One region of the Shewanella sp. 1311 genome, then DNA from elsewhere that is predicted to be linked to it. Evidence: riboswitches for the same ligand, from Rfam matches in the RefSeq annotation. Region 1 holds a riboswitch; the other holds the start of a gene.
What was found. A riboswitch is a leader RNA that binds a small molecule or an ion and turns the genes downstream of it on or off. The one in region 1 is predicted to bind thiamine pyrophosphate.
Positions count from the first base shown of each region.

Region 1 (7,535 bases):
TGATAGTGGATTCAACGAAAGTGTTAGAAGTTTTTGATTTGCGTACGGTAAATATTTTTCACGTAAGTCTTTTTAATCTGTTTTATCTAATGCTAATATCGTCACCACGATAGACTTGGAAGTCTATTGAACGGATGTTGAAGTTGTATTGAGAGGATTTTAGGTTCTCAAAGTGAATAATCGTTAATCAGACAGGGAGTGAGCAGGATGTTCAAAATATTACATTGGATTGTAGTGTCACGATCGCAAGTATTAATGGAACTGCTAGCAGGACGTTGGCCACAGGAGTTTCTCGTTAAGTTGACGCAAGTCAGCCCAGATGAGATGTGTGAACAAATCAAGGATAATCATGCCTCCATGGTAGTGATTGATTTAGCGACTGTTGATCTTCAAAAAGCCCATCAATTTCAGCGTTTACTTGCCCGTGAACAACCAAGTGTACGAGTCGTCTATTTACAATTCCCTAAACAAGTGGATGCGCGCTTTTTAATGCAAGCTGCCACGACCGCAGGGGTGTTTTATCTCGATGCGGGTTTAACTGAGATTAGCCTAGGATTCTCGAATATTTTACGAGGCCATAGGGTGATCCCAATTCAACTCGTCAATGGGGTGAACGATGACTTTGGCTTGTTCGAAGATACTGAACCGCTGACGATTCGTGAGCGAGAAGTATTACAAGCTCTCTTAACGGGTAGCACTAACTTAGATATTGCCAATCAGTTGTTTGTCAGTGAAAGCACGATAAAAACCCATTTGTACCGAGTATTCCGTAAGATAGGTGTGTCGAGCCGTGGTCAAGCGATCGCGTGGGCGCAAACCTATTTGCACGATGTGGTGGTTTAAGTCTGTATTAGCACTGATAGAAGACACTGATTTGGCAAGGGAATACTGATCTAGACATAGATGTGTGCGTTTAGAGATTAGTACCTAAGTTAAGCGTTATCTCAGAAATGATAAAAGGGGCTTTTGCCCCTTTTGTTTTTCTTAAAACCTGTCTAATCAAAACGTTAAATTAACGTCCTAACCAAGCCGCGAGCTTAGTCTTGTCACTAATTGCTAGGGCGACTGTGTCCTTCGGCGCGGCAGTTATCATCAATTCACCCGTCATCAATTCATCCCGTCTAAACCAATATAGCTTCAAGGATTCACCCAGCGGATATTGCTGTAGCTGCGACTCAAATTGCGCGCTGACTTGCAAGTTATCGGCGGCGATTAAGATATCCCCCGCACTTAATCCCGCAAGGTGGGCAGGGCTGCCTTGGGTAACAGTCACCACTTTCAATCCCATCGGCGCCGCTTGAGTTTTCGCGCCAAAGGCAATGTCATAACCTTTCGCTTGCCCGCCGCCCACATCCTGCGGACCTTGGCTGGCTCGAAGGTTAAACTCGACGCCAAATTCGGCAAGTAGCGGAGCCAGTGGAATATCGTCGGTGTTCTCTAAGTAGGCAAACAAATCGTGGCAATCACGGCCAAGGAGTCGCTCGACAATCGCTTGGTGACAGCCGTCAGTCGTGCCTTTGTCTTGCAGAGCATATTCCTGCCATAAAATCTGCATAACATGGTCGAGATTGTATTTGCCTTGGGTTTCACTGCGCAGGGTTAAATCTAAGTACAGCGCAAACAGCGCGCCTTTGGTGTAATAACTGATGATGGCGTTTTGCGCGTTTTCATCTTGCTTATAGAACTTAGTCCATGCATTAAAGCTTGAATCTTTAACACTTTGTTTAAAGCGTCCTTGGCTGCGATAGACGCGGGTGAAGGTCTCACTCAGCATATCTAAATAGCTTTGTTCATCTACCAACCCAGCGCGATAGGTAAGGAAGTCATCGTAATAGGAGGTGATGCCTTCATAGGCCCACAGTTGTGGCGTATAGGTTTCAGCCTCAAGTTTATAGGGTAAAAAGCACTCTGGCTTAATACGCTTCACGTTCCAGCTGTGGAAATACTCGTGGCTGCACAGGGATAAATAAGTGCGATAGTCGTTATTGATTGGCGCATTGAGCGACAGCGGTAAGTCCTTGCGTGAGCACATTAATGCGGTAGATGCTCTGTGTTCTAACCCGCCAAAGCCATTGTCTAATACTGTGGTCATAAACAAGTAACGTTTAAACGGCGCAGGCGTACCAAAAAGATTGATTTGATACTCACAAATGGCTTTCAAGTCTTGGCAGAGTCTTGGCATGCAAGCGCGGTGGCGGCCATTGAGTACGATATCGTGTTGGACGCCGCAGGCATCGAAACTAGCTAAGGTAAATAAGCCCATTTCCACTGGATGATCGATGAGCTCGTCATAGCTTGTGGCACTAAATTGGCCGAAGGCAAAGTCGTCACCACTGATGCGGGTCATGCTGGTAGCGACGCGCCAATCACTTAATGTGGGCTCAGAGGGCGGTAACATAGTGACAGTGTGGGTTTGTTGTTCAAAACCGTGGGCGGATAAAAACACGCTACTGCCGTTAAAGAAGCCGTGGGTTGTGTCCAAATGCGCAGTGCGCACCGACAGATCCCAAGCATACACTTGATAAGTCAAAATGATTTCGCTGCTATTATTGTCAACCGACCAAGTTTGCTTATCTAGCTGGGTGAGTTTAAGTGTTAGGCCATTAGCAGCTTGCGCCTTGAGTTCAATGATATTTTTAGCAAAGTCGCGCACCATGTAACTGCCAGGTAGCCAAGCGGGGAGGCTAAAGACCTGCACAGGCTTGGGCTGGGATAATGTCATAGTGACTGCGAATAAATGGGCTTTCGGATCGACGGGGATTATCTGGTAATGGATCATATTTATCCTGCAAAACCTGAGTGTTTTAATGGTGGCCATGCTGCCAAAAATGCCTGCAACTGGCAAATGAAAAGCAAAATATCTACAGACACAAAGCATTGAATTGTCAATATACCCAAGCAACCTGAAGATACGAGTTCAGAGCGCCTAGGGTGCTTCAATTCAAGGCGCATCAATGACAGAATGTCGGCCACCTTTTGAATTGATGCAACACGGGAGTGGAGTGCCCTAGACGCTCCGTCCCGGCGGGTTTTAACGCACTTTATGCTTTGTTGGTTATTTTTAACTTAGCCCACTAGGTCCGCAAATAACCGCCTTGCCTAAAGTGCGTTAAACTCCAGCTGAATCATGCATCTTCAAGTTGTTTGGGTATATACTATGCCAACTAACCCAAGGAGGAAGCCCCATGGCCGAAGAAACGATTTTCAGCAAAATTATTCGTCGCGAAATTCCCGCGGATATTCTGTATCAAGATGAACTTGTGACTGCCTTTAGAGACATTTCCCCTAAGGCGCCAACGCACTTCTTGATTGTGCCAAATCATTTGATCCCAACGGCGAACGACATGAAAGCCTCTGATGAGCCGGTGCTTGGCCGCATGATGACAGTTGCCGCTAAATTGGCGGCGGAAGCGGGTATCGCTAAAGATGGCTACCGACTGATCATGAACTGCAATCAACACGGTGGACAAGAAGTCTATCACATTCATTTCCACCTTGTGGGCGGGGAGCCTCTGGGGCCCATGTTGAGTCAAGGCCAATGAAGGTCAATTCGGATTTTTTCCCGCTGACCCAAATGGCGCAGCGGTTTGTGGATCAACTCGCTCAGTGTCGTCGTCTCGGTTTAACCGTACTGGAGGCGAGTGAGCACCATGTGTTGATTGAGTTGCCCTACAGCACTGAATTAATTGGTTATCCCGATACGGGCGTTATCCATGGCGGAGTCATTACTACTTTAATGGATACCGCCTGTGGCAGTGCAGTGGTCAGTGCAATTTTCCATAAATTCAAATTGTTAGAAATCTCACCTACGCTCGATTTGCGGGTGGATTATATGAAGCCCGCTCAGCCCCATAAGCCTGTGTTTGGGTTTGCGGAATGCTACAAATTGTCTTCCAATATTGCCTTTACCCGCGCGATTGCTTATCAAGACAGCATAGATGATCCTATTGCCCATGCTGTTGGTTCCTTTATGCGGATCAGTCCAGAAATGGTGGGTGATGCCTTTAGACAAGCGCTGATGGGTGAAGCCGTGCCTGAAATAGGAGACACTGATGAGCGCAAATAATTCGGAACTTGGTACAGCCAGTGCCACTCAACATGCCCAAGTAAAAGCGCCTATCGATGTGCAAGGTATTGTTAAGCGCGCGACTGAGCTTAACGATTTTGGTCATTTACTTGAGCACGTTCCCTATGCCAAATTTATTGGTATGAAGGTGGAACGTTTTGGTGATGAACTGATTTTTAAACTGCCTGCTAAGGACGACAATATCGGTAATCCTGTGTTGCCCGCTATCCATGGCGGCGTCATTGCAGGTTTTATGGAGATGTCAGCGATAGTGCAGTTGATGGTCTTTATGCAAACTGCCAAAGTGCCTAAAGTGGTCGATTTTTCCATCGACTATTTACGTGCAGGCCTGCATAAAGATAGCTTTGCTGAATGTCGTATTACCCGTCAGGGGCGACGAGTGGCCAACGTGAATATCGATTGTTGGCAAACCAATCGTAAGCAGCTCATCGCTACGGCACGGGCGCACTTTCTGATTGATTAACTCGTTTTATTGAGCAGATGTTTGAGTGATGATTAAGTCTGTCTTGTTAAGCATAAGTTCAGCACAGTTCGATTAGCTTGTCGTTTAATGGGAAATGATGCGCGCTGGCCGCGCATTTTGTCGCGTGACTGGGAGAAAGAGATGAAACAAATTTATACAGGACTGTTATTGACCGCGGCGCTGACCTTAGGCGCTTGTGCCTCACATACCGCAGGTATTTCAGTGAGTTCGCTCGGTGAAACCCGCGTCGATAATTCCAGCTTTGCCCGAGATATTGGAGTTGAAAGTGTGGATGCACGCCGAGTTGGTGATTTAGTGCAGGGTTCAGCGCTGATTGTTAGCAAATCATCAACTGACATGCGTGTGCAGTATAAATTCACTTGGTACGACGCCAGCGGCTTTACTATTGAAGATGAAGCGACGAGCTGGAAATCGGTCAAGCTGCATGGCAAGCAACAATTGCAAGTCGCCGCCGTGGCGCCCAATGCCCAAGCGGTTAAATTTGATGTGTACGTGCGCGAAACCTTTTCGAATTAAGCGGTGAGTTCGCCCTGAGAATGCCAGCTATGCTGGCATTTTTCATTTTATGAGGTAAATGTGTCATCCCATCCTATTACTCATGTATACTAGGCGTCGCCAAGGGGTGTTTGCAGCGAATGAATTTACGTTGATTACTGCAAACTGAGATGTCAGCTGACGAACCCTTAGAACCTGATCCGGCTAATACCGGCGTAGGAATGGGCCAATCAACAGCACACTTCTGAATCGCTTATTCGTTGCCGGATCTCAAACTATGTATTTGAGGTCCTATGTTAAACAGTAAAACGCTAAACAGTAACACGTCAAAACGTCATTCCCCGTTTTCAACCATCACACCCAGCTTGTTTTTAACCCGAGCGCCGCTGGCGTTAGCCATTGCTACCGCGCTGAGCACTTCTGCATTTGCACAAACCGACGCTATCGATAAACCCGATCCCAGCACTGAGATGGAAGTCATGGTGGTGACGGCGGATTTTCGCAGTTCAAGCTTAGAAAAAATGCCTTCCAGTATTACCGTTATCGACAGTCAAAAAATTCAAGATGAAAGCGCGCAGCACTTTGAAGATCTGCTTAATTCCATTGCCAATTTTAACTGGTCAGGTGGAAGTTCGCGGCCGAAATATTTTCAAATTCGTGGCGTAGGAGAGCAAGAGCAATACCAAGGTGCACCTAATTCCTCTGTGGGTTACATCATAGATGATATCGATTTATCCGGTATTGGTATGGTGTCGAGCATGTACGATCTACAACAGGTCGAAGTGCTACGTGGACCACAGGGCACACGTTATGGCGCGAATGCCTTAGCGGGACTGATTTATCTGAAAAGTAACGATCCCACCGATGTGTTTGAACATGGCGGCGAAGTATCGTTAGGCGATGATGATTTACGCACGTTTAGCGGTTTCAGTTCCGGCCCATTAACGGATTCTGGCAAGCTGCTTTATCGCGTGTCACTGCAGCAACATCAACAAAATGGTTACCACGACAACCTCTATTTAGGTCGTGACGATACCAATGGCCGCGATGAGTTCAGCGGCCGCGCTAAGCTGCGCTGGTATGCGACTGACGATTTGCAGTTTGATTTAACTGTGCTGCACGCCGATTTTGATAATGGCTATGATGTGTGGAGTTTAACCAATTCACCGACCCAGACGACATCGGATCAACCGGGTGTCGATAGCCAGCGCACCACAGGCGCAGGCTTTAAAGCGACCTATTCTGGCGCTGAAACCTTTGAGCTAACCTCGTTAACGTCCTTTGCGAATACCGATCACCATTACAGTTACGATGGCGATTGGTCGAACCCAGAGTATTGGGCTTCTAAGCAATGCAGTGATGACGATGGCAATCTGGCACCGTGCCAATATGATTATTTTTGGGATAAAACGGGCCAACGTAAAACCGTGTCGCAAGAGTTTCGCTTAAGTTCTACCGAGCAGGGCCGAATCTTTGCGGACAGTACAGATTGGTTGCTTGGTGTGTACGGCATGAATCTGAAAGAAGATAACCAATTGTATTCTGAATACAATACTTGGCCGGATGAAGTCTTAGACTCTGAGTATGAAGCGACGAACTATGCCTTGTTTGGTCAGCTCGATACGGATCTGAGCTCAGGTTATGCCTTATCTGTGGGCCTACGTTTAGAGCGCCGTAACAGCCATTACTCAGATACGAATAACGATAATTTCGACCCGAGTGAAACCATGTGGGGCGGTCATATTGCAGTGAGTAAAGTGCTGAATGACTCGCACAACGCTTATGTTCGTGTCGCGCGCGGTTACAAGGCGGGCGGTTTCAACATGTCTTTACCTGTCGAATTGAACGATAAAAAAGAGTTTAGTACTGAGACGCTTTATAACTATGAAATTGGCCTTAAATCCCATTGGTTAGCGGGGCTTATCGATACTAATTTGGCGCTGTTCTATATGGACAGACAAGATCAACAGGTGGCGGCATCCCAGCAAGACCCTGATAAACCTCAGCGTTTTATCTTGTTCACCGAAAACGCTGGTAGTTCTAATAACTATGGTGCTGAGTTAGATGCGACCTGGTATGCCACGGATAATCTACAAATTTACTCAAGCTTAGGTTGGTTAGAAACGGCCTACGGTGACTACCAGTATCAGGATAAATATGGCACTGAGGTGGATTTAACTGGCCGCGATCTGGCCCATTCACCACACTTAACCTACAGCCTTGGTGGGACTTATCGTACCAATTCGGGCTGGTTTACTAACCTAAACCTGAGCGGTAAGAGTGAGTTTTACTATTCCGACAGCAATGAATCCCGCTCTGAGCCCTACACTATCGTCAATGCCCGCGTGGGTTATGAGGCGAGTGCGTGGTCAGCCTATTTATGGGGCCGTAATTTGTTCAATGAAGAATACGGTGTGCGCGGCTTCTATTTCGGTAACGAGCCAGATAATGGCTGGGCTGAAAAGCAAT
Region 1 covers NZ_CM181686.1:4,719,923-4,727,457, forward strand. Annotated here, with positions in the region: gene AC5YB3_RS20775 (LuxR C-terminal-related transcriptional regulator) at 208-843, shown strand; gene AC5YB3_RS20780 (M61 family metallopeptidase) at 1,013-2,779, opposite strand; gene hinT (purine nucleoside phosphoramidase) at 3,186-3,542, shown strand; gene AC5YB3_RS20790 (PaaI family thioesterase) at 3,539-4,066, shown strand; gene AC5YB3_RS20795 (PaaI family thioesterase) at 4,053-4,550, shown strand; gene AC5YB3_RS20800 (YcfL family putative periplasmic lipoprotein) at 4,692-5,087, shown strand; TPP riboswitch at 5,180-5,305, shown strand; gene AC5YB3_RS20805 (TonB-dependent receptor) at 5,360-7,535, shown strand, end outside.

Region 2 (7,535 bases), 350 kb from region 1:
ATAAGTGTTATCGTGAGTTTGAGCATGAGTATCATCAAGAATGTCAGTGCAACCAAAGCTCACATCGCCACCTTTAGCGAGCACACTGCAATCAAGGCTCTGGGATAAAGCCAGTGCCGCGGCAGCGAATTGCGCTTTCGTTGAAACATCACTGTGAGTTAACCGCCCAAGTTCAAGCACATTGGGCGTGATAAGTTCGATTAAACCTTTGAAAGGCTTAAAATCTAAGGCTGATTTGGCCGCACTTTTTATATCCTGACAGTTATCTACTGCTAATGCATCGCCACAACTGGCGACCATCACAGGATCGACAATCACAGGCACAGATGGATAGTGGATTTTAAAACTCGCGATCCAATCTGCCAGCAATGCCACTTGAGTTTGATCTGCCAGTAAGCCGATTTTAATTGCTTTGGGTGGCAAGTCGGAAAGTAGAGTCGTCAGCTGAGCCATTAACATCGCCGCTGATACGGGCTCGACTAAAGTGACCGCCACAGAACTTTGCGCCGTCACTGTGGTGACCACACTGCAACCGTGACAGCCCAAATCTTGAATTGTCGCTAAGTCCGCCTGAATACCGGCACCACCGCCACTGTCTGAACCAGCTATGGTCCAGACAAACGCGGGACGCTCGGTATTCATGGGCACATTATCCCCATGAATACCCAACATAATTAGGCTTCCTCAGCTTCGGCGACAAGCTTGTCTTTCACGTGATAGATCTCGGCGCCCGAAGCAGCAAATTGTGCCGATTTTAGCGCCATTGCCGCTTCCAACTCCTGCGGCGTCTTAACTGTGACTTGCATGGCTTGGTCAGCCGCTTCAACTTGCTCCGCCTTCGCTTGTGCCGCCTCTAAGCCTGCGGCATAGGCGCGCACATCTTGGGTGATTTTCATCGAACAAAATTTAGGGCCGCACATAGAGCAAAAATGCGCGACTTTAGCGGATTCCTGCGGTAAAGATTCATCGTGATAAGCACGTGCGGTTTCAGGATCGAGTCCTAAGTTATATTGATCTTCCCAGCGGAATTCAAACCGCGCCTTTGCCAGCGCATTATCACGAATTTGCGCACTCGGATGACCTTTCGCCACATCGGCGGCGTGGGCGGCAATCTTATAAGCAATCAAACCTTGCTTAACATCTTGTTTATTCGGTAATCCTAAGTGTTCTTTTGGCGTGACATAACACAACATAGCGCAGCCGTACCAAGCAATCATGGCCGCGCCTATGCCGGAGGTGAAATGATCATACCCAGGTGCGATATCGGTGATTTGTGGGCCAAGCGTGTAAAACGGCGCTTCATCGCAGTGAGCTAACTGCTTGTCCATGTTCTCTTTAATGAGCTGCATCGGGATATGTCCCGGCCCTTCGATAATGGTTTGTACGTCGTATTCCCACGCGATTTTGACTAGCTCACCTAAGGTTTCAAGCTCTGCAAACTGGGCGGCATCATTAGCGTCGGCAATCGAGCCTGGACGCATACCATCACCTAAAGACAGGGATACATCGTAGGCGACGCAAAGCTCACAGATCTCACGAAAATGGCTGTAGAGGAAGTTTTCCTTGTGATGACTCAGGCACCATTTGGCCATAATTGAACCGCCGCGAGAAACGATCCCAGTAACACGTTTAGCCGTCATCGGCACATAACGCAGCAGCACACCAGCATGAATAGTAAAGTAATCAACACCTTGTTCCGCTTGTTCAATCAAGGTATCGCGGAACACTTCCCAGGTTAAATCCTCTGCCACGCCGTTCACTTTCTCCAGCGCTTGATAAATCGGCACTGTGCCGATGGGCACTGGCGAGTTGCGGATGATCCACTCGCGGGTCTCGTGGATATAACGCCCCGTGGATAAATCCATTACCGTATCTGCACCCCAACGGGTTGACCAGACGAGCTTTTCCACTTCTTCCTCGATGGATGACGTCACCGCAGAATTACCAATATTGGCATTCACTTTCACCAAAAAGTTACGCCCAATGATCATAGGTTCGGCTTCGGGATGGTTAATATTCAGCGGAATAATCGCGCGGCCACGGGCAACTTCGGCGCGGACAAATTCGGCGGTAATCGGTTCGCCGACTAAGGCACCAAAAGCTTCGCCCTTGGCTTTACGATTGAGGATTTCATCCTGTACTTCGGCAAGTGCCATGTTCTCGCGGATCGCCACATATTCCATTTCGGGAGTGATAATCCCTTGACGGGCATAGTGTAATTGGCTGACTCGTTTACCCTGCAGCGCTCTGCGTGGGCGAACAATTGCACTCGAGCCAGCCTCAAAACGCAGATGGTCTAAACCATCATCGGCGAGTCTTTGTTGGGTAAAGTCTGAGGTCGCGCAGGGTAATTGCTCTGTATCGTTGCGGGCTAGGATCCAGTTTTGTCTTAATTTACCAAGGCCTAGACGCACATTGATGTCGGCCTCAGGATCGGAATAAGGTCCGGCGCAATCGTACACTCGGATTGGCGGATTTTTCTCCATGATAGGCGCATCATCTGTTCCGCCCACCAGCGTGTCAGTCTGCAGAATGTGTCGCATGCCAACGCGAATATCGGCACTTGAACCTTCGAGATAAATCTTTTGTGAATTAGGATGTTGCAGTGGCGCTAACGTATCGATAAAGGCTTGGGCCTGCGCGCGGGTTTCGCGGCGACTCGGCGCCTTAGGCACTGTTGATTGACTAGACTCAGACGATTTATTAGGGATTGTCGATTCTGGCGCTGTAATTTCTATCGCATTGGCAGCTACAGCTGGGTTTTGGTTTGAACTGGACATAAGCAATCTCACGTTAAAAAATGGAGTTGCTTGTCTGGAGAATTGAGTTGTTGATAGCTGGGCATGGCAATCAATTTTTGTGGCCAACACTGGCTTCAAAAATTGAGTTACCCTGCTCAATAACAATTAAATCTAAACATTAAGGCTTAAAACACTGCTTAGTTAACAGATGTTCAAGCCGTCTATTTTGGCGATTTAATGTGTGTTATTACGCTTGTTTCCTTCGCAGGTTTTAACCTGATCAGGTTCAACGGATCCCGAATAAACGGTCTCAGCCAAGAGGCACTCCGACAAGATGAGTGCGCAGTATAGACAGAAGCGGCAGTAACAAACAAGGAAAAAAGTAATTAAAAATCTTAACTACCAATCCAAAATAAAGACTCACAATCTATTGTTTTTAATTGAAAAAATTAAATAAAACTAAAAAAACTTATAATAGTCGTGAAAATAAATCATAAAAGAAAGTCACTATTTATGGGGTTTGAGCATCATTTTGTTTAATCGAGATTGAATGGCATCATCAATAGCTTGATTGATTTTTTTGCCACTGCAGTTAATGGGAAAACCTAAATTTTCGGCGTTAGGATTAATTTGTGTCCCCAGACGGACGACGCGATAACAAGTATCCCCTATACGCACAATACGATTTGGGTCTAAGGGTAAATCTAGACTCGTTGTGCCACCGAAATCATCGGCGTTAGGGACAAATAACACTTCCATCTCAGGGCTCATTTCACTCATATTCGATTTCCGGGTGAATTTATCGGCCTGTTCAATGACGAGATCATCGAGCGCTTGCTCGCGCTGACGTTCAAAATATTGCTGGGTGAATAAACTCATGCTTGAGCTTGTCGCTATTGTGCTCTCACCTTCTGCTGCGGGCGAACTCTTAGCGCCAAGCTGCGGCTTTATTTCTGTAGCATCAAACATATTCGTTGGCTTTTTTGCCGTTGCTTCCACGGGCTGTACTTCACTTTGTACACTTGATTGAGATTGGCTTGATTGAGTGATGTCCGGTTTAACCGTATCTGGCTTCACTTTTCCCTGATCTACTTTTTCAGGCACGACCTTTTCAAGTATTGGCATAGGCTTAACTTGAGTTGTAGGCGTGGGAACAGTTGTAGGCGTAACAGAACTTTCCGCTTCAGTCTTATCCACGGCCTTGCTCTCTGTTTCTAGCGCAGCGCTTTCAGCCTTCTCTACCGCGGGAGCATAAATAAAGTAAGCTTTAAGCGCCGTCACTTTAGAGCCCCGACTTCCCGTTTCCGTTAATCCAAAGGGATTTAACTGTGGGCGCCACAAAATGCAGATAAGTAAAAATAAACACGCATGCACTAAGAGCACAAAAAATAGCAGACTTAATCCTTTGAAATACGGCTGACGAGCACGTAAAACTGATCCCGTCTCCAATGCCTGATCACTGGTTTGTATTATCCTAGACAGTTCAGGTTTGGATTCAGATTCAGCAACCAATTTATCTTGATGTTGATCTTGATGTTCAGCATGGATTTCTTGCAGTACTAAATCTTGGGCTTGCTCATGATATATAGCTTGAGTGTCATGCTCAGTGACTAAACGGCCTGCACCACGATTGAACGCTGACGGCTCGGCATCAGTGGTAAAAACAGGCGTTTGAGCAGTATCCAGATCACCGAAGTGATGATCAAATGCAATAAAAGTCTCACCTTCTGGCGATGTGACCGAAAAAAGCAAAGCACTATCAGCATCATCTCCAATCGCTATTGCTGTAGGAGATACTGTCAATAAAGGCGTGGCTTTGGGTTGACGTTGAAAAGGCAAAATCCATCCTTAGGTTTTGTGTAGTCTCAATTGATTTCGATGATACTTAACGTGGAACAATTGCACTCAAATCCAATATCAATCCAATATCGAGTTGCTGAATATTGAAAGAGAATTATCCAATGATTGCATTTACTTGCGAGTGCTCAACGCAGATTAGAGGAGGCAAACAGGGTAAAGTTCAACGCGAATACAACACGCGACAAGCGCAGTGCTTACTCCAATGCTTGATCAGACACTTGTCAGTTGAGACAAATAAGGCTGGGAATTGAGCTCACTATCGCGCTAAATTGAAAGGAAATGGCTTGCTAACTCTTACGTCTTGAAGCGGATAACATCATCAATGCGATACGCTGACGGGAATGCAAGACGGCGTTAAAAATCTAAAGGTGAAAACAATAGAAGCCAGCCATATATTTAAGCTTACAAGTGTACGCTTAGATGTGGTGATTTATTTTCCTTACTGATAGACTCAGTCATTATCGTTTGCGAGTATGTATCTACCATGTCGAGTCAAAGTATTATCGAACAACAAAACCCAGCTAAAACCCTTGCTAAGCCTGGGCCGTATAGTATTAAAGAAGAAATCGCTAATAGCGTATCCCATGGCTTAGGCGTCATCGCAGGCATAGTGGCATTGGTACTGATGTTACTCAAAGGGCAAGATCATCTAACGCCAATTCAACTAACAGGCGTTGCCATTTATGGTGCGAGCATCATAGTGCTTTTTCTATGCTCGACCTTATACCACAGCGTTAGCCATTCAGGCTGGAAACATAAACTTAAGATCGCCGATCACTGCGCAATTTACTGCTTGATTGCAGGAACTTACACACCTTTGATGCTGATAAGCCTACAGGGGACGCAATCGATAGTAATTTTAACGGCGATTTGGTCGCTTGCAATTGGTGGGATCCTATTTAAGACGCTATTTATTCACAAATTCAAAAAGTTAAGCTTAGTCTTGTATCTCGCCATGGGTTGGCTATGTGTCACTGTGATGGGCGATTTAACGGCGGCCATGTCGGAGTTAGGTTTTAATCTATTGATCTTAGGCGGATTATTTTACACTTTAGGGGTGGTGTTCTACGTAGGGAAACGCATTCCATTTAACCATGCCATTTGGCATTTGTTCGTGCTTGGCGGTGCCATGAGTCACTTTCTGTGTATTTATCTGACTGTTATTTAAATGGCTATGATTTACCTGATGGTGATTTAACTGGCTTTAATTTAAATGGCTATGACTTAACAGATGGTGATTTATCTGTGAGTCAAAGCTAAAAGTCGTTAATTATCTATTCAAGCACTTCCTCAAACGCTCTCTCAAACATCGCAATCAAACACGGCTATTCAATTCAGTAAACAGCGACGCTAATAGCGCCGCTTGTTCTGCTCTGCCACACTGGCGCCAAAGCGCAATAATGCACTCTGCAGTGCATAAGCCTCCTTCTTGCTGATTACGCCGCAATATAAAAGCGGATTCAGGCATAAGTGGCGGCAAACTGACTCGTGCAGCCATTTTAAGATAGGGGCTCTGGCGCAGCATCTTACGCGCCTCCTGCCAGGTCGCATCTAAAATCACCACTTGGCTCGGCATTCGCTGTTCTGCTATGAGTGTGGATTGCGCAGGCGCTAACAACATTTGTGCGTTCGAGAGCACTGGCTCAGCTAAAACCGTATCTAAGGCATTATGATCAATGGGCCCAGTGTGCTCAGTATCACTTGCAGGAAACAACAGTTTAGCCTGCTGCGATGCCAACATAGCCACTAAATCGTTATCAGGTGCCGTTCTCGACCAGACGATGCTTTTCACCTCTTCAGGGAATGCGGCTAACGCGAGTTGGCCAGTATTCGTTTTGCGGGTTAACTCGCGTTCGTGGGTCAATAAAATAATCTGCATTGCCTTCCTTGCTGCGGCAAAAGAATGAGAAATAGCCTTGTTCATCAACTTAATCATACAGAAGACCGAAGTGAATCCGCTTAAAAGATCAGGTTGAAATAACGACGTTTAATCGCTAACCAAACCCTGCTCACTCAGTTATGTGTGAAATAAAATCATACATTAAGATAATGATTTAAAAGTGATAAAACTTACAAGCATTCCAACACTATCTGTTTTAGCAGAAAAGTTTCACGCTCTATTGATTGGCCTTTATGGGGATGATTGCGCTGAATATCTTCATTATGGGCGATAGCTTGATGAATATTGAGCCATTCAGGCCGCATGCCATTTTTTATCTCATGGGCTTCTAATCGAGTCTCACCTAAACCACGCTCGCCCAGTGCGGTGTCGATACGGCACACATAACAAAATGACTCCATGTGCACTACGTTCGCCCCTTCACGGTACCAAGGTCGAAACTCTTCGTAACGGCCAAAGGGGGCTAACACTTGAATGTCTAGGGCGCCGGTTTCTTCCTGTAGCTCGCGGATCAGCCCGTCTTCGAGGCTCTCGCCGTCGTCAATTCCGCCGCCGGGTAAGCTGTAGTCGCGGTATTTTTGAGTATAAAGCAGCAAAATATCTTCACCCGATAACACAATCGCGCGGGCAGCTCTGCGATAAAAAACGCGTGCCGTCTGTAGGTTAACCGCTGGATCTTGGGTGGTTCTCAATAAACGCATAGTCGTAGCCATTTGCCGAAAAGGAGTCGCAGCATAAACGAAAATGTGCCAAATGCAGATCAAAAACTGTAGCAGAGGCAATAATCACACTCAGTCCCGTACGAGTGATTAATAGGTTTTAGCGATTAGAATCTTGATTATTAACGGCTTAAGCTAAAATCGATTTGCCCATGATATTAACAACGCGATCGCGATGCATCATCTCTTTCGCCTGATTCTCATCTTTAGTGCTCACGTAATGCCTAAGCGGCAAAAATGCTCAGGAACATTCAAACTCACTATGCTCATTCAAGAGCTGGGCCAATTGCTGCTGATAGGCATCAATAATCTCTG
Region 2 covers NZ_CM181686.1:5,069,811-5,077,345, reverse strand. Annotated here, with positions in the region: gene AC5YB3_RS22275 (bifunctional hydroxymethylpyrimidine kinase/phosphomethylpyrimidine kinase) at 1-672, opposite strand, end outside; gene thiC (phosphomethylpyrimidine synthase ThiC) at 675-2,780, opposite strand; TPP riboswitch at 2,982-3,080, opposite strand; gene AC5YB3_RS22265 (hypothetical protein) at 3,249-4,580, opposite strand; gene trhA (PAQR family membrane homeostasis protein TrhA) at 5,086-5,769, shown strand; gene AC5YB3_RS22255 (tRNA-uridine aminocarboxypropyltransferase) at 5,917-6,480, opposite strand; gene AC5YB3_RS22250 (NUDIX hydrolase) at 6,672-7,202, opposite strand; gene AC5YB3_RS22245 (tRNA (adenine(22)-N(1))-methyltransferase) at 7,462-7,535, opposite strand, start outside.
Region 2: another riboswitch for thiamine pyrophosphate. It lies ahead of thiC (phosphomethylpyrimidine synthase ThiC); the one in region 1 lies ahead of AC5YB3_RS20805 (TonB-dependent receptor).